Linked DNA regions of Sporocytophaga myxococcoides DSM 11118. The protein of the gene in region 1 interacts with the protein of each later gene in a pairwise test. Links are inferred from orthologs where the notes say so. Each region holds a gene or a part of one and is shown on either strand. Other genes may lie near its edges.

Evidence for each region.
Region 2: the proteins of dprA (region 1) and recA interact in binary tests that used the Bacillus subtilis proteins (3 or more experiments, as listed by UniProt). The link is inferred for Sporocytophaga myxococcoides DSM 11118 from one-to-one orthologs.

The regions. Positions count from the first base shown.
Region 1 is NZ_AUFX01000005.1:476,052-487,219, reverse strand. What follows is about bases 4,082-6,968. They hold dprA (DNA-processing protein DprA), read left to right. Parts: upstream 4,082-4,916; coding sequence 4,917-6,020; downstream 6,021-6,968. Other genes in these bases: K350_RS0108015 (tetratricopeptide repeat protein), read left to right, coding at 6,048-6,968; K350_RS0108025 (MerR family transcriptional regulator), read left to right, coding at 4,573-4,881; K350_RS0108035 (M23 family metallopeptidase), read left to right, coding at 4,082-4,356. Outside these bases: Asp-tRNA(Asn)/Glu-tRNA(Gln) amidotransferase subunit GatB, read right to left, coding at 1-582; alaS (alanine--tRNA ligase), read right to left, coding at 607-3,243; more of K350_RS0108035, read left to right, coding at 3,379-4,081; more of K350_RS0108015, read left to right, coding at 6,969-7,142; K350_RS0108010 (M1 family metallopeptidase), read left to right, coding at 7,195-10,431; K350_RS0108005 (TonB-dependent receptor), read left to right, coding at 10,516-11,168. UniProt on the Bacillus subtilis protein: Protein that helps load RecA onto ssDNA during transformation. Binds cooperatively to circular ssDNA, is able to bridge different segments of DNA. Favors the loading of RecA onto SsbA- or SsbB-coated ssDNA and formation of RecA-DNA filaments.
Region 2 is NZ_KE384560.1:1,023,694-1,034,897, reverse strand. Bases 3,743-6,665 are described here. They hold recA (recombinase RecA), read left to right. Parts: upstream 3,743-4,616; coding sequence 4,617-5,714; downstream 5,715-6,665. Other genes in these bases: queA (tRNA preQ1(34) S-adenosylmethionine ribosyltransferase-isomerase QueA), read left to right, coding at 5,964-6,665; K350_RS0122705 (aminopeptidase), read right to left, coding at 3,743-4,319. Outside these bases: K350_RS0122725 (sensor histidine kinase), read right to left, coding at 1-137; K350_RS0122720 (response regulator transcription factor), read right to left, coding at 308-994; K350_RS0122715 (TlpA disulfide reductase family protein), read right to left, coding at 1,011-2,357; K350_RS0122710 (DUF3108 domain-containing protein), read right to left, coding at 2,415-3,215; more of K350_RS0122705, read right to left, coding at 3,270-3,742; more of queA, read left to right, coding at 6,666-7,010; K350_RS0122685 (2-C-methyl-D-erythritol 4-phosphate cytidylyltransferase), read left to right, coding at 7,067-7,750; K350_RS0122680 (ABC transporter ATP-binding protein), read right to left, coding at 7,734-8,459; K350_RS0122675 (DUF2795 domain-containing protein), read right to left, coding at 8,463-8,684; energy-dependent translational throttle protein EttA, read left to right, coding at 8,983-10,653; K350_RS29985 (zinc dependent phospholipase C family protein), read right to left, coding at 10,691-11,204. UniProt on the Bacillus subtilis protein: Multifunctional protein involved in homologous recombination, DNA repair and competence.

The DNA.
Region 1 (11,168 bases):
TTCTTCCATGTTACCATCACATACTTCAAGATACCTAACTAGCTTCCTGATTTCTGTTACCACCTGAAATGCTTCTTCCGAGCTGCGGATATCCGGTTCTGTAACAATCTCAATCAAGGGAACACCTGCTCTGTTATAGTCTACAAGAGTATCCGTTTCTCCAGCAAGGTGAAGGTTTTTACCTGCATCATCTTCCATGTGAATTCTATTAAGACGAATCACTTTCTCTCCGTCTTTCATTCGAATCACAACCTCTCCTCCTTTACAAATAGGTGCCTTATCTTGTGTGGTCTGATACCCCTTTGGTAGATCCGGATAAAAATAATTTTTTCTATCAAAGAAATTTACTCTGTTGATTTCACAGCCACTTGCCAAACCCATTTTGATTGCATATTCCACAACCTTTTTATTTAGTAATGGTAATGTTCCCGGGTGTCCCAGAGTGATCACACTTACGTTTGTATTGGGCAAACTTCCGAACTCTGTAGAGTCAGATGCGAAAATCTTACTCAGAGTACTTAACTGGGCGTGTACTTCAAGACCAATTACCGGCTGATATTTATCTATGATTGATTTATCCATTTTAAAAGCAATACTGAATTTTACTTATACTTTTTCTTTAAGAACGCTTTTAGCTTTCACTAAAACTTTATCAAGCCCAGCAAGGTCTTTTCCTCCTGCTGTTGCAAAGAAAGGTTGTCCACCACCTCCACCTTGTATTTCTTTTGCAAGTTCTTTAACAAGGTTACCGGCATGAAGCTTTTTATCCGCAACAAGATTTTCAGAGATCATTACTGCAATCTGAGGTTTATCATCAATTTTGGCTGCAAGAACCAGGAACAAATTATCCACTTTAGCCTTTACGTCATAAGCTAATTGCTTTAAAGCATCTGCTGAAGAAAGGTCTACTCTTGATATCACAACATTAATGCCATCAACTGGTTCTACTTTTTTAAGTAGCTCCTCTTTGATGCCCTGTCCTTCTTTGCTGACATACTCTTCAATCTGTTTCTGAAGCTTTGCTTTTTCAGCCGAAAGCTCTTCCACAGCTTTTAATATGTCTTTAGGATTCTTAAGTACTTCTTTTAATTTTTCAATAATTGAAAGCTGAGAATCAACAAAGGTTTCCGCTTCATCTGCTGTAATTGCCTCTATCCTTCTTACACCAGCTGCTACAGAGCTTTCGGAAACAATCTTAAACAACCCGATTTTCCCAGTTGCAGAGACATGAGTACCTCCGCACAATTCTACTGAATAAGAAGAATCGAAAGTAATGACTCTCACAAACTCTCCATATTTCTCACCGAACAGTGCCATTGCACCAAGAGACTTAGCTTCGTTAATTGGTACATTACGTCTTTCATTCAGCTGAATATTCTCTCTGATCTTGGCATTGACAATCTTTTCAACTTTCTCAATTTCCTCAGTAGTCATTTTGGAGAAATGTGAAAAGTCAAACCTCAATACCTTATCATTTACCAATGATCCTTTCTGCGCAACATGAGTTCCAAGTACATCTCTCAATGCCGCATGCAACAAGTGAGTTGCTGAATGGTTATTTTCAGTAAGGCGTCTTTTCTTCTCATCAACATTCGCTTCAAAGTCAGCTTTAACATCAGCAGGAAGCTTATCTATGATATGTATAATCAGATCATTTTCTTTTTTAGTATCAAGAATCTGGATCTTTTCTTTTCCGGACTGAAGCACACCTGTATCACCTGCCTGACCACCGCTTTCTGCATAGAAAGGTGTAGTATCAAGCACCACCTGATATTGGTCTTTACCTTTTGCAGTGACTTTCCTGTATTTTACAATCTTTGATTTAGCATGCAAATGATCATAGCCTACAAATTCTACACCTTCTTCTTCTCTTACCTGAACCCAATCTGTAGTCTCTTTAACTGCATCTTTCTTGGATCTTTCTTTCTGCACAGCCATTTCCTTTTCAAAGCCGGCTTCATCTATTTCAAGACCATACTCTCTTGCAATAAGTGCGGTAAGATCAACTGGAAATCCGAAAGTATCATACAATTCAAATACTGTTTTTCCGTCTATGACTTTCGCACCTTTGGTCTGTTCTATATTCGCACGTATTTGCTCAAGCTTTTTCAACCCGACTTCAAGCGTTCTCAGGAATGAAATTTCTTCTTCAAGAACTACCTTCTGAACAAAATCCTGCTGAGCCTTTAACTCAGGGAATACTTCTGCAAACTGGTTTGAAAGCACAGGTACCATCTTATTAAGGAACGGCTCTTTGAAACCAAGGAAAGTATATCCGTACCTAACTGCTCTTCTCAAAATTCTTCTGATTACATAACCAGCTTTTGCATTACCTGGCAACTGACCATCAGCAATCGTGAAAGATATTGCTCTGATGTGATCAGAAAGCACTCTCATTGCAACATCGGTCTTCAGATCTTTTCCATAGGTTTTGCCACATGCATCTCCAATGAATTTGATCATTGGCTGGAACACGTCAGTATCGTAGTTCGAAGTCTTCGCCTGAATGGCCATTACCAGGCGTTCAAAACCCATACCTGTATCCACATGCTTCTCAGGAAGCGGCTCCAGGCTCTTATCGGCTTTTCTGTTGTACTGAATAAAAACGTTATTCCAGATTTCAACCACCCTAGGATCATCGTTATTGACCCTGTCCCGGCCTGGCACTTTTTTAATTTCTTCTTCTGTTCTTAGGTCTATATGGATCTCTGTACAGGGGCCGCAAGGACCCTGATCTCCCATTTCCCAGAAATTGTCTTTCTTGGAACCATAAAGAATTCTTTCTTTAGGAAGATATTTCAGCCACAATTCAAGAGACTCATTATCAGGCTCAAGGTTTTCACCTTTGTCTCCTCCAAATACGGTTGCATAAATTCTTTCTTTAGGAAGTTTATACTCAACTGTAAGGAGTTCCCAGGACCATTTTATAGCTTCTTCTTTAAAATAATCTCCGAAAGACCAGTTTCCAAGCATTTCAAACATGGTATGGTGGTAGGTATCTATACCAACCTCCTCCAGGTCATTGTGCTTACCACTTACTCTGAGGCATTTCTGAGTATCGGCTATCCTTTTATATTTAGCAGGCTGATTTCCAAGGAAAATATCCTTGAATTGGTTCATACCTGCATTGGTAAACATTAGAGTTGGATCGTTTTTATTGACGATTGGAGCAGACGGAACAATGTGGTGTCCCCTTTCCTTAAAGAAATCAAGAAATTTCTGTCTTATGCTTTTGGAATCCATTAATTAGGAAAGACCTTTAAATATTTATACTTTTTTTATAATTTTAAGCTTTTCGTCGACAAATCAGGCATAATTTTCACCTGATTCACCGTTATCTGAAGGCGCAAATTTAGTATAAATCTCAGAAGTTCAGTAATGGCCAGAATAAAATATTATTACGACACAGAAACCTGCAAGTATGAGCGTCTTAAGGTATCTACCTGGGACCTAGTACTTAACACGTTGGGTTTTCTTTTTGTCTCATTCATTTTTGCGGTGGCTCTGGTATATGTATACACCAAGTATTTCAAATCCCCGCACGAAACTTTGCTTCGGAAAGAAAATGAAGAGCTTTCGCTTTACTACGACCTACTCAATCAGGAAATTGATCAGGCGAATAAAATGCTGAACGCTCTGCAAGAAAGAGATGACAATATTTACAGAGTTATTTTCGAAGCAGAACCGATTCCTTATTCAGTAAGAAATACTGAGCTGACAGGCATCACGAAATATAAACAACTACTGGATAGAGGTTTAAAGAGGGAAGAATTGATTATTTCAACAGTTGCCAAGCTGGATAATCTTAAAAAGAAAATGTATATCCAGACAAAGTCGTATGATGAAATAGTAAAACTGGCAAAAAACAAGGCTTTAATGCTGGCAAGTATTCCTGCTATCCAGCCTCTCTCTAACAAAGAGCTGACAAGACTTGTATCGGGTTTTGGGTATCGAATTCATCCTATTTATAAAGTTAAGAAGCTTCACACAGGCTGTGATTTTTCAACCCCAAAGGGCACACCAATATATTCTACCGGAGATGGGGTGGTAAAAACTGTAGCTTCCAATCCTGGTGGGTATGGCAATGAAATCGAAGTTGATCACGGTTATGGATATGTCACTAAATATGCACATCTGGACAGGTTTAATGTGAGAATTGGCCAAAGAGTAAAAAGAGGCGAATTGATCGGATTTTCTGGAAATACTGGATCTTCAACAGCTCCTCATTTGCATTATGAAGTCATTCACAATGGTAAAAAAGTTAATCCTGTCCACTATTTCTATATAGATCTTTCACCTGCTGAATATCAAAAAATACTGGAGCTTGCTTCTGTTGAAAATCAATCACTATCATAATTGTAAATTATTATAAATTTCAGGGCATTGGAAATACAATTTCAATGCCCTCTTTTTTTAGAATATTTTGTATATAAGAATTTTATAACTGAATTATTTAATAATAGAGGTTCCTGATTCTGTTGAAAAAAAATGAAATTTTATTTCTATTTTTGAATTTAATAGTCCACTCAAAACCAGAAGCATTTGACTTACCAGGACAAAAAATTGGATAAGATGTACTACACCATCGGTGAGGTTGCCGAGATGTTTGGAGTTGCAGCTTCTCTGATACGCTTTTGGGAAACCGAGTTTGATATTATTACTCCCAGAAAAAACAGAAAGGGAAACAGGCAATACACCAAAGATGATATAGAAAACATCAAGCTGGTTTATCATCTGGTAAAAGAGCGAGGATACACTCTACAGGGGGCCAAAGATTATATAAAAATTCACGGCACAAAGGCCAAAGAAAAGACAGAGATAATAGAATCTCTTCAAAAGGTGAAAGCTTTTCTGATAGAATTGAAGAAAAGTTTGCCTTAAAATTTTTCAGTTCAACAGCTATAAGAAATTTTTAAATGACTCATGCAAATGTTTATGAGGTCGCTATAGGCCTCGTTCCAGGTATTGGTAATCAACTTACCAGGCAATTAGTAAGCTACTGTGGTGATCCGGAACAAGTCTTCAGAGAAAAAAAAGGCAAATTGCTTAAGATTCCTGGCATAGGAGAAAATATTGCAAAATCTATCATTCAGTCCGATATCTTTTCCAAGGCCGAGAAACAAATAGAAACGGCAATCAAAACAGGAACTAAAATTCTTTTTTATACTAATCATGATTATCCTGAACGGCTGAAAACCATATTGGACGCTCCTACTCTCATTTATTATAAAGGCCACGGACCATTAAATTTTCCTAAAACTGTAGGAATTGTAGGTACAAGAAATGCTACAGGATACGGAAAAGAAATGACAGAAAAAATCATATCCGAATTGAAGGAACAAAATGTACAAATCATCAGCGGACTGGCTTATGGCATTGATAGCTATGCGCATAAATCGGCCCTGGACAACGGATTATCTACAATAGGAGTAATGGCAACCGGTGTAAACATTGTGTATCCGGCAGTTCATAAAGAAATGGCAAACAGAATGCAATCGTCTGGCGGTATACTTTCCGAATATCCTTTTGATACAAAACCTGAACCCGGATACTTTCCTGCGAGGAACAGAATAATTGCGGGACTGAGTGATGTTGTAATAGTCGTTGAAGCTTCCAGCTCAGGAGGAGCCTTGATTACCGCTGACCTTGCCAATGGTTATAACAGAGAAGTAATGGCTGTACCAGGAAATATCAACAACAAATATTCCCTTGGATGCAATAACCTTATAAAATCACACAAAGCACAAATCTTTTCAAAGACATCTGATATCATTGAACTCATGAATTGGGATATCTCTATTTTACCCAAACCCAAAAATAAACTACCTGAGATTCCTGAGGGGCTTACTGATGATGAAAAGAAAATATTTCAACTGTTGATCAATAATGGCGAAACTCATATTGATGAGTTGTGCTGGAAAAGTCAGATCCCTGTGAGTAAGATGGCCTCTCTCCTTCTCAATCTTGAATTCAGTAATCAGGTAAAATCATTACCGGGGAAGAAGTATAAATTAGTCTGATATAGTCTTCTTTCGTATATTTTCCCAATGGAAAATTATTACGAGTCTTTGGGTGTAAAAAACACTGCCTCCTTTGAAGAGATCAAAGCTGCATATAAAAGTCTGGCAAAGAAATATCACCCTGATAAACATCAGGGTGATAAATATTATGAAGATCAGTTCAAAAAGATTAATTCGGCTTATCAGACCATTTCAGATCCACAAAAAAGAAGATTATATGATTTAAAACTTCATTATTACTATAACCCTTCACAAAAATCTGCAAAAGCTCATACCTATAGTTCTTCTAAGCCAAGGACCAGTAGACAGCCACGGCCAAAACCGGCCACATCGCCAGCGCCTAAAGTTTCGTCTAAAGAAATAAGAATATATATATACACAGGACTGGCATTGATATTGCTGGTTGCTTGTTCAGTTCTTTTTTATCATTATATGAATAACAGAATGGCAGCAAAAACGCATGAGGAAGCTATTCAATATGAAAAAAAAGGAGAATGGTTAAAAGCCTTAGAGTCCTATACAGAAAGTATATCATTTGACGAAGACTATGCACCTGCTTTTCAAAAAAGAGCTTTGTTAAGGCTCCACATGCTAGGGGATTATCGAGGAGCTGTTTTAGATCTTACTAAAGCAATTGAAAATACAGAAAACCCTTCATGGGATCTGTATTATGAACGCGGAAAAGCTAATGCTAAAATCAAAAAAAAATCTGCTGCCCTTGAAGATTTTAATGAATCGATCAAAAGAAATCCTGCTAAAGATAGTAGTTATCTATACAGAGGAGAGTTACTCCAATATGCCAAGGGTGATTGTCAATCCGCATACCCTGATTATCTGAAATTCCTGAAACATCAGCCAGAGTCAGAAATGGCTCTCCTTAATTTGGCCAACTGTTATCAGGAATTAAACCAACATCAAAAGTCTATAAGTATTTATACTGACATGATTAAAAAGCAGCAAAATCCTGGGATTGCTCATTATTACCGAGGGTTGGCTTACTCAAGGATTGTAGATTCCACCAATGCCTGCTCCGATTTTACCAAAGCTCTCGAATTTGATGTACGACAGGCAAAAAAACTACATCGCAGGTATTGTCTTAAGATAAATGATGAAGAGGACTAAACAAATTAGTCCTTTTTCCTATTTTTAACTTTTCCAAATTGAATTAAAGTTTATGCGCGTTTTTTTATTCACTCTTCTTTCTGTCTTTTCATTTACCCTTAGTTTTTCCCAGGATTTTGCTCATCAATCTCCTGATGTTCCCTACAGAAGTAAACAAAATCCTTATTACTGGAAAAACAACCCTCCAAGTCCCGGGTACTGGCAACAGGATGTGCATTACTTCATGGACGTTTTTCTTGATGATTCCAATAATGTTCTAGTCTGTCCCGATTATAAACTTGTTTATTACAACAACTCTCCATTCGAATTAAAAGAGCTTTATTTCCATTTACATAATAATGCCTTCATTCCCGGATCCTATTATCATGCATTAAATATTGAAAATGATGTGAAGGTAAAATTCGGACCTACTGAAAGCAAGGGGTTAGGAACTGTAGTCGATAGTGTAAGAGTTGACGGAGAAGAGGTAAAGACTATCATTGATAATACCATCATGAAAGTAGCTCTCAATAAGCCTCTTAAATCAGGGGATTCGCTTATTGTGACAATGAATTTTAAAACATATTTTGATCCGTCAGGCACCATGAGAAGAAGGATGAAGCTGTATGAAACATATGGTTTCAAACACTTCGATGCTGTGCATTGGTATCCTGCAATTGCAGTATATGACCATAAATTCGCATGGGAGACAGAACAACACCTCGACAAAGAATTCTACTCTGATTTTGGAGCATTTGATATAAAATTGACACTTCCTAACAACTACGTGCTGGAAGCAACAGGTACACTTCTGAATGAAAAAGAAGTTTTACCAGATACCCTCAGACAAAAACTTGATCTGAAAAACTTTGCTAAAAAACCTATGAATGAGGCTCCTTCTATTGTGATTCCGCGAGAAAAAGGCAAATTCAAAACCTGGGTTTATCATGCAAAGAATGTCCACAATTTCGCTTTCACTGCAGATCCGCTCTATAGAATCGGAGAATTAATATGGAATGGTATCAGAGTAGTTGCTATTGCTCAGGAACCCCATGCATCAGGATGGCAGTTATCGGCTTACTTCACTGCTAACGTGATCAAAGTATATTCTCAGGATTTTGGAATGTATGCGTGGCCCAAGATAGTTGTTGCAGACGCAAAAGACGGCATGGAGTATTCAATGCTTACTTTGGATAATGGTACTTATCCTCAACATCAAAGTCTGCTGGCCCATGAGGTTGGACATATGTGGTTTTATGGGATGGTAGGGTCTAATGAAACCTATAGAGCTATGATGGATGAAGGGTTTACACAATTTTTAACAGTGTGGTCTTTAGATAGAATTGTCGGGGAAAAGAGAGCAAGAATCGGCAAGAATAAATACATCACCAAACATGTTGATTCTTCCGATACAAGATATGAAAATCTATACTATCCATATCTGAATCATGTTGTGGAAGGCTATGATGATCCGCTCAACACACACAGCTCCGATTTCCATGGTGCAATAAGACATGGAGGAAACTATGGCCTTGTATATTATAAAACAGGAACCATGCTCTACAACCTTCGGTATGTGCTTGGAGAAGATCTGTTTTCAAGAGCAATGAAGCATTACTTTAACAAGTGGAAATTCGCACATCCTTACCCTGAAGACTTCCGAGATGCCATTACGGAATACACACAGACTGACCTTAATTGGTTCTTCGATCAATGGATGGAAACTACCAAATACATCGATTATGGCATTGATGAGGTAAAAAGAGTCAGCAAGGAAAATGAATATGAAATTAAGTTCAGAAGAAAAGGTAGCATGCAAATGCCTTTAGACTTCACTGTTAAAGCTTCTGATGGCAGTACTCATGATTTCCATATACCCAATACATGGTTCATTAAAAAGACCAATGCAACCATTCTTCCTAAATGGTACGGATGGGGCTTATTAAACCCTACTTATAAAGCATCTATCAAGTTACCTTCTCCTATCAAAACCATTGAGATAGATCCGAAACATTATCTTGCAGATATTAATCTTACAAACAATAAAGCAGGAGATGGCGGGATTAAAATACTTGAATTTGAACACAGGGTACCTAATGTTACGAGTTGGACAGTGCAGAAAAATACATTGAGACCAGATGTCTGGTACAATAGTTTTGATGGTCTGCAGGTAGGGCCTTACTTCAAAGGAAGTTACTTTGGGAAATTCCAGTATTCAGCAGGTTTCTGGTTTAATACAGGTCTTGCTCAAGGCAAATCAGAAAAAGACCTTGACCTGAAACATCAATGGGTTGCTGCTGATATCTATTTAAAAAGAAATCTTTCTTTAATCTGGAAAGGCTTAAGTGCCAATACTAATCTATACTATAATGCAGGCATTGCTAATTTGAATGCGGGCTTAGAGAAAGTTATCCGTGAACCAGACCAAAGAGCTTCAAAGTATTCAAAACTCTTCATTAATGCGAAATATCTCATTACTACTGATAACTATTTTGTGTACAGACTTTATCCTGAGCAATGGGGTCGTTTTCAGGGAGATTTTACATCTGGCCTGGTAAATGCAACAGTGAATATGGGATACTTTCACTATTACACATATGGAAAAGGCAATGGAGAGTATACATTCAATGTAAGGCTACCATCGATGGGATCTGATTACAACTATTCTTATGCTCAACTGAACTCCATTAACAGGTTCACGCTTAAGAAGTTTGAATTCAAAACAAGAGTTTTCGGACAAATAGGTCTGGGCGATCTACCTCTTGAATCAACTTTATATCTGGCAAGTGCTAATCAGGAACAAATGCTGGATAACAGATTTACACAAGCGAGAGGTTTTGTACCAAATCATTGGTTAGGTTATGGACAGAATTACAACCACTTCCAAATGGGAGGAGGTTTGAACCTCAGAGGTTTTGCAGGCTATCTCGCACCTGAAATTCACACCATTAATGGACAAGAAGTATTGATTTACAACTATTATGGAAATTCCGGAGCAGCCTTTAATGCAGAAATTGACTTTGATAAATACATAAAAATTCCTGCCAAAGGGCTTACTAAAAATTTCAAGATAGACACTTACCTTTTCTCTGATTTAGGTATTCTTAATACGAGCTCTGCTTCGGAAAACTATTTCGGAAAATTCAGGTTAGATGCTGGTATAGGGTCTGCTGTTACATTCAAATTCGGGCCGTATGATATGAAGCCTGTTACCCTCAGGTTTGATATGCCCTTTTTTGTAAACACACCCCCTGCTGTGTCTGATTACTTTAAATTCAGATATGTAATTGGCATTAACAGAGCGTTTTAAGAAATATAGTATGTATTAGTAGAACCTTGTGTTTTATTAAACATGGCTAACTATTTGTAACTAGGGCCGTAATCGTTTAGTGGGATGAATAATTTCTGCAAATTTTCTTTTCTTTTAACGTTTTCATTTTTCAGCGTGCTGAATGCTTTGTATGCTCAAAATGCATACACAGTATCAGGAACTATAAAAGACAAGATAACCAACGAACCTATTATCGGGGTGGTTGTCTCTGCCCCTTCTGCCCAGGCAGGTACTATGACTGATGAAAACGGTTTTTACAGCATATCAATCCCTTATGATACCATTACCCTTATTGTAGAGCAACTTGGCTACAAAAAGGAAGTAATCATAATCAATCTTGGACAGGATATGTCTGTGGATTTTCTTTTGGCCGATGATGACGAACAATTAAAGGAAATAGTCATTGAAGGTAATCCTCATAAAGAAGCCATTAACTCCACTCAAATGAGTAAAATAACTTTAACTGCGAAGGATGCCAAGCAGGTACCGGTTTTGTTTGGAGAACCTGATCTTTTAAAAATTCTTCAGTTAAAACCAGGTATCCAATCAGGCGGAGAAGGAACTTCAGGCCTGTATGTGAGAGGCGGTGGACCTGATCAGAATCTCTTTGTGGTTGATAATGCGGTAGTCTACAATCCTAATCACCTTTTTGGCTTATTTAGCATATTTAATACAGATGCTGTAAAAAGTATTGATTTGTACAAAGGCGATTTTCC
Region 2 (11,204 bases), on another replicon or contig:
GCAAAATCAACAATCTCCTCATGCAGCCTAGAAAGTGGATCATCCACTTTTACAAGTTCTCCTTTGGTTAGTTGATAGTCCTTTTTTTTTACCTTAGTGAGCAGTGTATAAAGCTTATGGATTTCTGTAAAAATCAAATGCTCAAACACTAAATAATAGAGCAGATAGGTTATTACAAAAACTATTAGAGCTGCACTCCAAATATAGAGCTGGCCAGAATTACTATAGAATGAAAAGAAGCAAACTGTTATTAATCCGGACCAAAATGCCAGCAAGGCTGGGAGGATTTTAGAATTAGATAACATCACTAATCAATGTTCTCAAATTTATATCCGATACCTTTTACAGTCTTGATGTAATCCTCTCCAATTTTCTCGCGCACCTTTCTGATATGCACATCGACGGTCCGCGGGACAACAAAGACATCTGTACCCCAGATTTTTTTCAACAGATCATCTCTGCTGAATACGGTATTAGGATGCTGTGTTAGAAAATAAAGCAATTCAAACTCTTTTTTAGGCAGTACTATTTCCTCATCATTTTTCTTTACAACGTAACTTGATCTATCAATAATAAGTCTGCCAATTTTAACAGATTCGTGTTCAATTTTATTCTTTGAATCTCTTCTGAAAAAAGCCGATACTCGGCTCATTAAAGCCCGTGGTTTTATAGGTTTGGTAAGATAATCATCAGCACCTGCATCAAACGCAGCTACTTCAGAATATTCTTCAGACCTGGCAGTAAGGAATATTATAAAAACATCTTTTAGCTTAGTAATTTCCTTTATCCTTCTACATGTTTCAACCCCATCCATTTTAGGCATCATGATATCCAAAAGAATTAACTGAGGAAGAAATTCCTTCGCCACTTCTATCCCTTTCATACCACTGGGAGCAGTACGCACTTCATATCCCTCCTTTTCCAGATTATACTGAAGAAGTTCCAGTATATCAGGTTCATCATCTACTACCAGTACCTTGTTATTCTTACTCATATCAATTCATATAAAATCATTTACAAAGAGATTCCAGCATATTTACAAGGCTTTCACCTCTTAAATTAGTTGCCACCACCTTGCCTTCTTTGTCTAAAAGAAAAGTAGCGGGAATACCTCTTACTCCATAAAGCTGAGCTGCAGATGACTGCCAGCCTTTTAAATCAGAAACATGAGATTCCCATTTCAATCCATCTTTCAAAATTGCCTGAGTCCAATTATCTTTATTATTATCCAAAGATACACTGTAAACAGTGAATCCTTTATCTTTATATATATCGTAAGCCCTAACCACGTTAGGATTTTCCTTTCTGCATGGACCGCACCAGGAAGCCCAGAAATCCAACAATACCACCTTCCCCTTTAAAGACGAAAGAGCAATTACTTTTCCTGTAGGATCTGTAAGTTTAATATCTGGAGCATCCTCTCCTACTGCTGGTGCTCCTTTGGGAATAGTCTTGATATATTTTGTCGCAAAAGGAGATTTTGGAAATTCCTTTTCATAAGCCACTGCAAGGGACCTGGCAGTAGATTGATCGTGTGGTAAAAATATTTTTATAAATGTACTATAAACAATTTCTCTTTGTGGTGACCCTGGAAGCGTGAGAGACATGATCCTGTTTGCTGCAAGTTTATATTCTTCAATGTTGGGCTCAACAAAACGCTGTAAGTACATAGAAATCTTTGTTGAAAGCATATCACCTCTGGATAATTCATCGTCTTTAAAATCTGAAGACGTAAAAAAATTTTCTCTGGAAGTAGAGTCATCAGTATGGAAAACATTACCCAACTTTCCGATAAAATATCCATCATAATTCTTAGCAATTTCTTTATAGAAACTATTAAGATCTCTGTTTAAAGAATCTAGCTTTACTTGCAGCTTTTTTATTTCTACCGAATAATTTTCAGAATTATAAGCATTTTGGGCCATAATATGCTGAGCTTCTTTATCAAGTTTAGCTAGGTGTTGCTGATATTCATTGTTGCGTCTCAGAAACAGAATATATCCCTCGTTTTCCTTACTTTTATCTATATGCAAACCGGCAGGAATATTATTTAAATCTGCTGATACAGAAACATTTTCCTCTCCTAAAATACATACAAAGGAATTTTCTTCCGAAACACCTATTCTATAAAATCCACGGGGAAGGGCGTTTTTAAACTTAAATGAAAACTGGCCGTTGTTCAGTTTAGCAGAATCTAATTTTGCTATTTCGGGACCAAATATTCTGAAAAGAAATACATAAGGATTTTTACCAGAATTTTTAAATTCTCCTGTTACCGTCACTCCCTTACCTATAGATAAATGACTGATAAATAAGAAAAACAGCAACAGACTCGTATAATATTTATTGAAATTCATCGAAGTTCACAGTAAAACTTTTGCATAAATTTAAGCAATTGGCAGGAGAAATCAGTGTTACTTAAAACAAATAGGGTGCTTAAGTCCCTCATACCCTTTTAAATCAATCTCAACAGCTCCGACAACCATATCTGCCTCTACCTTTAGAGGTATTTTATTTTTATCATCCGAAAGCCAAAGTCGAATAGAATTACCACCTTCAAATAATTGATTTTCAGGCATTATAGGAGATAGTTTTATTGCATTAATAGATCCGAATTTTGTTTTTACCTGCCCCTTTCCAAGATACTTCACAGAAAAATTATAAAGTTTATCTTCGAAAAAAGCATTCACCGTAATGGTATCATTCAAATGGAGAGCATTGTAATTTATCGTTCTGAGAAAATAATAGCCACTTATTATATCCTGCACATCATCAGTAATAGAATACACTCTTGTCTCTTTTTTATTTCCCTTTGTCTCCCTTTCAAGATTTACCTGATTATTTTTGTAATCAAAGTAAGCATATTCCTTTAACCGGTATTTTCCTTCTTCAATTGTACGAAACGCTCTCTGTGGATTCATTGTGGTGGTATCAATATAAGTTCCCCATTGATCTCTGATTCTTAATGCAAAATCAAAAGCTCCGGTTGATTTTCCAGTTACTGTGGCCTTATAACAAACTTTATTATTTACCAGATAAAGTTTAGGGTGCACTTCTATGCGCGCCTCACCGGCATTCATAAAACCATAATGAATTCTGTATTCCAACACTTCATTGGGGCCATAAGGCATTTCTCTGGAAATAGGCAAAGAAGATCCTACAAATCCGACCAGAAATGGAATAAGACAAATCAAAAAAAGTAATTTATTTTTCATGCTACTTAATATGGTAAAAGAACCAACGAGATCTCTATTATTTACTTTCAAAATTTACAGTAGAGGATATCGCTTTTTCAAATGATCCAAATACCTTTTAAAATTACCATTAAATTTAGTATTCAACTCAATTTTAAATTCATCCTGTTTAGATAAATATCTTTGATAATCCAAGAAAAAAGTATTGTTGACATTTTTCTTCTTCCTTATTTTTTTCCCATTAGAAATTAAAAAGTCCCTGAAGATAGTTGTTACCCTAGTCATATAAATTTCTTTCCTTTTAATTTTCTCTTGCAAAGACATTGCCGATCCTAATGATTTATAAAATCTTTTTAGAGAATCTGAATGAGCAAGAACAAGGTCAGCAAACTTATCCGAAACCTCTTCTGACTTTTGAAAATCTTTCAATTCTGGAGAGTCTGGTCCATATTTAGATTTAAGAAATAATAAAGCTCCCTCATATCCAACGAAACTAGCCAAGTTTTCATTGAATTCGACATTATCTTTTGCATATAACGTGCTATGCGTAAGTTCGTGAATAAAAAGATCAGCCAGTGCGCCCGGACTTTTATCCAACATTCCGGATAAAATAGGATCACTGAAAAAACCAAGAGTAGACCATGCCCCTACTTCATCTATTGACGTATCAAATCCTTTTTCCATCATTTTTCTTTCTTCTGCCACAGCCTTTTCATAATCAAAAAAACCTTTATAAGAAAAACTTCCGGCAATCGGGAATGACCACTCGAACGCCTTCAAATCAAATGGTTCAGAAGCAGTTACAATCCATAAAATAGGTTTTCCCTTCTGATCATAGAATGAGGTATACTGATCTTTAACATCAAGCCCAAGAGAATCTTTGGCAAACGCCTTGATCTCATCTATAAGTCTTATTTTTTGCTTAATGGAATCAGCTATATCACCATCCGCTAAAACTTCACTTACAGGTCTGGTATTCCATATAATAGAGATTTGTCCCCTTGCCTGACCAACGCCGTAGATCAATTCTTTATAATAAAAAGTCAGAAACAGTATCAATATACTGATCAACCCTAAAAAAAAGTATTTTAGAACCTTTTTGATTTTTATTGAGCTCTTATTCATTTTCGTTGTAAATCTAAAAAATCGCTTAATAGTTTCATTGCACTCTTCATTTTACATTTTTTCCTTTGTGAATAACTTTTCAAAGCAAATTTTAGAGATCCGGACTAAAATTTTTAATTTTCACTTACAAATGAAAATTCTTCCTAAAGGAACTTTTACATTTAATTACTTTGTTAAAAATTTTAACAAACACATCTTATTAAATACCAGCTACTTTAAAACAAAAAAATAAAATTTTAATATTTCTTGCTAATTATTTTAGCAAGCTGTAATATTGCATAAATATTAATCATTCACATGAGCAAAGCCGAAAAACTAAAAGCCCTGCAGCTGACAATAGATAAGCTGGAAAAAACTTACGGAAAAGGTACCGTAATGAAGTTAAGTGATGAAAAAGTTACCGATGTTCCTGCAATTGGAACCGGTTCACTTGGACTTGATCTTGCTTTAGGTATCGGTGGTTTGCCTCGTGGAAGGATAGTTGAGATATACGGACCTGAATCTTCAGGAAAAACGACACTGACAATGCACTGCATTGCAGAAGCTCAAAGGCAAGGCGGTCTTGCTGCATTTATAGATGCAGAGCACGCGTTCGACAAAGTATATGCAGAGAAGCTGGGAATAGACACTGAAAATCTTCTTATTTCTCAACCCGACAATGGTGAACAAGCTCTTGAAATTGCTGAACACCTTATTAGATCAGGAGCTATTGATATCATTGTAATTGACTCAGTAGCAGCACTAGTTCCAAAGGGCGAAATTGAAGGTGAAATGGGAGATAGCAAAATGGGCTTACAGGCAAGATTAATGTCACAAGCACTTAGAAAACTTACTGGAGCTATTAACAAAACAGGTTGCTGCTGTATATTCATCAACCAGCTGAGAGATAAAATCGGTGTTATGTTCGGTAACCCTGAAACTACAACAGGTGGTAATGCCCTGAAATTCTATGCTTCAGTAAGACTTGATATCCGTCGTATAGGTCAGATTAAAGAAGGTGCTGAAAATATTATTGGGAACAGGACCAAGGTAAAAGTTGTAAAAAATAAGCTGGCACCTCCTTTCAAAGTTGTTGAGTTTGATATCATGTATGGAGAAGGTATTTCTAAAGTGGGTGAAATAATTGATCTGGGTGTTGAACTTGAAATCATTCAAAAGTCAGGATCATGGTTCTCTTACTCAGGAAATAAATTAGGTCAGGGAAGAGATGCTGTAAAAGAAATTCTTTCAGACAATCCTGAGCTTATGGAAGAGATTGATGCAAAAATCAGAGCTAAAATCATGCAATCATCTGACGTTCTTGACGATAAGAAAAAAGGAGAAGAAGAACCAGCTCCAGCACCTGCTAAACCTACGAAGGCAGAAAAAGCAGAGAAAGCAGAAAAAGTTAAATAACAAGAACAACCTATCTATTTATTCATAATCGAAAAGCTGAGCCGTAGTGTTCAGCTTTTTGCTTTTATAGAAATTTAGTTAAATCACTCACTTCCATTAATTTCAATTTCCCTACCCTGTTTTATATTATTCCAGAATTTACACCCTGTTAAAGTTAATTAAACAAAAAAAATTTTGGCTGAATCGAAAATCAAAACAATTGTTATCTTTGCAGGCCCTATTTTAAATTTAATACCGTAATATTAACAAATGAAACTCTCAGAATTTAAGTTTACCCTACCTTCAGAATTACTTGCTCTTTACCCTGCAGAAAACAGAGACGAATCACGACTAATGGTTGTAAATCGTGCTGACGGAACTATTGAGCACAGAATTTTCAAAGACATTGTTGACTACTTCGGCGAAGGCGATGTAATGGTCATCAATAATACTAAAGTATTCCCTGCTCGTCTTTATGGAAATAAAGAAAAAACAGGTGCTAAAATCGAAGTCTTCCTTCTTAGAGAATTAAATCAGGAAGCACATCTTTGGGACGTACTTGTTGATCCTGCACGTAAAATCAGAGTTGGAAACAAACTTTATTTCGGAGATGGTGATCTGGTAGCAGAGGTTATCGACAATACTACATCAAGAGGTAGAACTATCAGATTCCTGTTCGATGGTACAGATGAGGAATTTTACAAAACTATTGACAGCCTTGGAGAAACTCCTCTTCCAAAATATATCAAAAGAAAAGCTGAACCTGCAGACCGCGATAGATATCAAACCATCTATGCTGAACACACAGGTGCCGTAGCTGCTCCGACTGCTGGCCTTCATTTTACCAAGCAGGTAATGAAGCGTCTGGAAATCGAAGGCGTTAACTTTGCTCCTATAACACTACATGTTGGGTTGGGAACTTTCAGACCTGTAGATGTTGAAGACCTTACAAAACATAAAATGGATTCTGAAAATTTTGTAGTAAGTGAAGAAACTGCAAAATTGGTGAATGGCGCTCTTGATAATAAAAGACGTGTTTGTGCAATCGGAACAACATCCGTAAGATCCCTTGAATCATCTACTTCTGCAAATAACAGACTAAAGCCAAATCAGGGATGGACAGACAAATTCATCTTCCCTCCTTACGATTTCAAAATTGCTAATGCTTTGCTTACTAACTTCCATATGCCAGAGTCCACTCTACTTATGCTTACATGTGCATTTGGTGGATACGACCTGGTAATGAAAGCTTATAAAACTGCCATCAAAGAACGCTACAGATTCTTTAGCTATGGTGATGCAATGCTTATTTTATAGGTAAAAAACTATTTTAAATATATACATCCGACAGGAATGTCGGATGTTTTTTCTTTATGGAAGTTTTGCCAAAATATGCCATCATTGTCGCTGGAGGGAGCGGCACCAGAATGAACAGCGAAGTGCCAAAGCAGTTTATTCCACTGAGCGGTCTTCCAATCTTGATGCATACCGTCAAAAACTTTTTTTTCTACGACTCTAAAATTACAATCATACTGGTACTGCCCTCCTCTCAGATTTCTGCATGGAACCATCTGTGCCAGGATCACCATTTTAACTTGCCATTGGAGATCGTACCTGGAGGAAATACAAGATTCCAGTCTGTAAAAAATGGCTTAGCTCATATCCAGGGAGAACGCGGACTCGTTGCCATTCACGATGGGGTAAGGCCTTTGATCCGTAAGAATATCATTCAAAATGCCTTTAAATCCGCTGAAACTTATGGTAGCGGAATTGTTGCGGTGAACTCCAAAGATTCTCTGAGAATACTAAAAGGAAATGAGTCTGAAGCTGTGGATAGAAGCTTGTACAAATGCATTCAAACACCGCAATGCTTTGATCTCACTTTACTGAAGAAGGCTTTTGAAACCGAAGAATTGTCAACTTTTACTGATGACGCTACAGTATTTGAACATGCAGGTCACAAGATTTCACTGGTGGAAGGTGGCTATGAAAATATCAAAATAACTACTCCTGAAGATTTGATTATTGCAGAGGCTCTTCTCAAAAAGTTCTATTAGGCTTTCTCCGTAAAATTAAATCAATATTTTTTTCTAGGCACTCATTGTTTAATACCTGTGGTTTTGGATCTGGTTGTGAAAAATTCAACAGATACCCATCCATTTTTTCCAGGTAATACAGATCATGCGTGATACAGAAGACTGTCTTATTAAATTTTTTCACCCAATCACCCATTAAATCAAAAATTACTTTTTTATAATAAAGATCAAGATACTGAGTGGGCTCATCCAAAAGATAAATCTCAGCTTCCTGGATCATCATCTGGGCAATCCAGACAAGCTGTTGCTCTCCACCGGACAAATGGTCGAAATCCTTTTCATAAAGGTCTGGCCTCCCCAGAAACTCCAATATCTCTAGAACCCGTTCATAATCTAAGGCTGTATAATTTTCAAAAAAACCTTTTCCCCTAAAAAGACCCATTACAACAACATCCTTTACCTTAATCTGAAAATTAACCAGATTTCTTTGTTCAAGAATTGCAATTTGTCGAGGACTTGTTTGACTCTTATTTACTTTTTGATCAAAAAGAAAAATCTCACCCTTATATGGGTGAGATTGTATCAAAGACTTGAAAAATGTCGTTTTACCGCAACCGTTATGACCGATAATTGCCACAAAAGAAGGTTTTCCAATAGCAAAAGAAATTCCTTCTATTATTAACTTTCCTTCAAAGCCTAATGAAAGGCCCTTAACTTCAAGTATAGGCAATTTTTAATACTCGTCTTCATTGAAGAAGAAATCATCTTTGGTCGGATAGTCCGGCCAGATTTCCTCAATACTTTCATAAGGCTGACCATCATCTTCCAGTTCCTGAAGGTTTTCAACAACTTCCATTGGCGCTCCGGAACGAATTGAGAAGTCGATCAATTCGTCTTTGGTAGCAGGCCAGGGAGCATCTTCCAGGTAAGAAGCCAATTCTAATGTCCAGTACATAGTCTATTCCTAATTTTGTTTTCGCAAAAATAAAATTTATTTTATTATAATAAACAAATTTTCTATAAGATTATGAGGTAATTATATTTCCTCCGTCCTACGAGTGACTTTTGAAAAAGTTGTCTTATAAAAAATTTGCCGTCTAACCCATTCTCGCTAATTCGCAGAATTAATAAGTTAATCTATTCATTTTATACTTTAAACCTTATATACCATAGATTGTTTCTCATTGCACTATATCCGTTTTCAATAAAATTTTCTGATATTTGTTTTTCACAACAAGTTTAAACTGAGTTTAATGAGCGAAACCATTATTTTTTCAATGGCCGGAGTGAGCAAAATCATTCCCCCAAAGAGACAGATTATTAAAGATATATACCTTTCTTTTTTTTATGGAGCAAAGATAGGTGTACTCGGACTTAACGGTTCAGGAAAATCTACACTCCTTAAAATCATAGCAGGTATAGACAAAGACTTTCAAGGCGATCTTGCCTTTTCTCCTGGGTATTCTGTAGGATTTCTTGAACAGGAACCAAAGCTCGACCCAGAGAAAACTGTAAAAGAAATTGTCGAAGAAGGTGTGCAGGAAGTTGTGGATCTGTTAAAAGAATTTGAAGAGATCAATCTCAGATTCGGAGAGCCTTTGAGCGATGATGAAATGACTAAGCTTATTGAAAAGCAAGGTGTGGTGCAAGAAAAGCTGGATCAATTTAACGCTTGGGATCTGGATAGTAAACTTGACAGAGCAATGGATGCCTTGAGATGTCCTCCGGGAGAAGCTAAAATAGGTAATCTGTCGGGTGGAGAAAAAAGAAGAGTAGCACTTTGCAGATTACTTCTTAAAGAGCCAGATATATTGCTTCTTGATGAGCCTACCAACCACTTGGATGCAGAATCAGTTCAGTGGCTTGAGCAGCATTTACAACAATATAAAGGTACTGTTATCGCAGTAACTCACGATAGATACTTCCTTGACAATGTTGCAGGTTGGATCCTTGAACTAGACCGTGGCGAAGGTATTCCATGGAAAGGTAATTACACGTCTTGGCTTGAGCAAAAGAAAAGCCGTTTAGCTCAGGAAGAAAAATCTGAATCTAAAAGACAAAAGACATTGGAGCGCGAACTCGAATGGGTTCGTATGGCTCCTAAAGCAAGGCAGGCAAAGTCTAAAGCCCGTATCAGTTCCTACGAGAAATTATTGGGAGAAGAAGCAAAACAGAAAGAAGATAAACTGGAGCTTTTCATCCCTCCAGGACAGAGGCTTGGAAGCAAGGTTATAGAAGTTAATAATGTTTCAAAAGCATTTGGAGATAAAATTCTTTTCGAAAACCTTTCGTTCTCACTTCCTCAAGGTGGTATTGTAGGAATCATCGGACCTAACGGTGCTGGTAAGACTACACTTTTCAAGCTTATCACTGGAGCTGAAACACCTGATGCCGGTACATTTGACGTAGGTGACACTGTTGACATTGGCTATCTTGATCAGGAACATGCTAACCTTGATTCTTCAAAAAGTGTATTTGAAACTATCACTGGTGGCACTGAATTTATCAACCTTGGAGGAAAGCAAATCAACGGAAGAGCTTATGTAAGCAAATTTAACTTCACTGGATCTGATCAGGAGAAAAAAGCAGGCATACTTTCAGGTGGAGAAAGAAACAGACTTCATCTTGCATTGACACTTAAAACAGGTGCAAACCTTCTGTTACTCGATGAACCTACCAATGACCTTGATGTGAATGCAATCAGAGCTCTGGAAGAAGCACTTGAAAACTTCGGAGGTTGTGCTGTTATTATCTCACACGACAGATGGTTCCTTGATAGAATAGCAACACATATCCTGGCATTTGAAGGAGATTCGCATGTACAGTGGTTTGAAGGAAACTATTCAGATTACGAAGAAAATAAGAAAAAGAGGCTTGGTGATACTGCCCCAAAAAGGATCAAGTATAAAAAACTTGTCAAATAAAAAACAAAAGGCCGCGGATTGCGGCCTTTTTGCTTAATCAGTGATTACAATCAGAAGGCACTTCAGCAATCTCCTCCTTTTCTTGTTTAGCGGGCGATTCAGGAATATTATGTTCATTCTTCAGATCAGGCATCCCCGCATTTCTCCAACAGGTATACCATACAGATGCAACCATTAATATCGAATTTCTCATTTGTCTTTCGACCATTCCTGCGAGGAGATTATCATAATAAGAGGAATACTTCCTGGAATAAACCTTAATTGTTGCAGTCCCGCGTTCTTCAAATGAATATTTCTGATCCTCCGGAATTTCAATAGTGGCTTGCTTTTCATATGAAAGGACTGAATCAACAGCCGCGTGAGCTATCCAAACATTATCCCAAATTAAAGATCTCAAATCATTTATATACAAAGCCCGTCCTACAAAAAAATCATACTTTTCAGAAAACAGTTCAGGAATTCGGCTTTCCCAAAGGCCGTGAATCCCATGCTGATTGGTCTTTTGTCCGTTATAATTGCTTGTTGTATGAAGTGGCACATTTGAGTCAGCT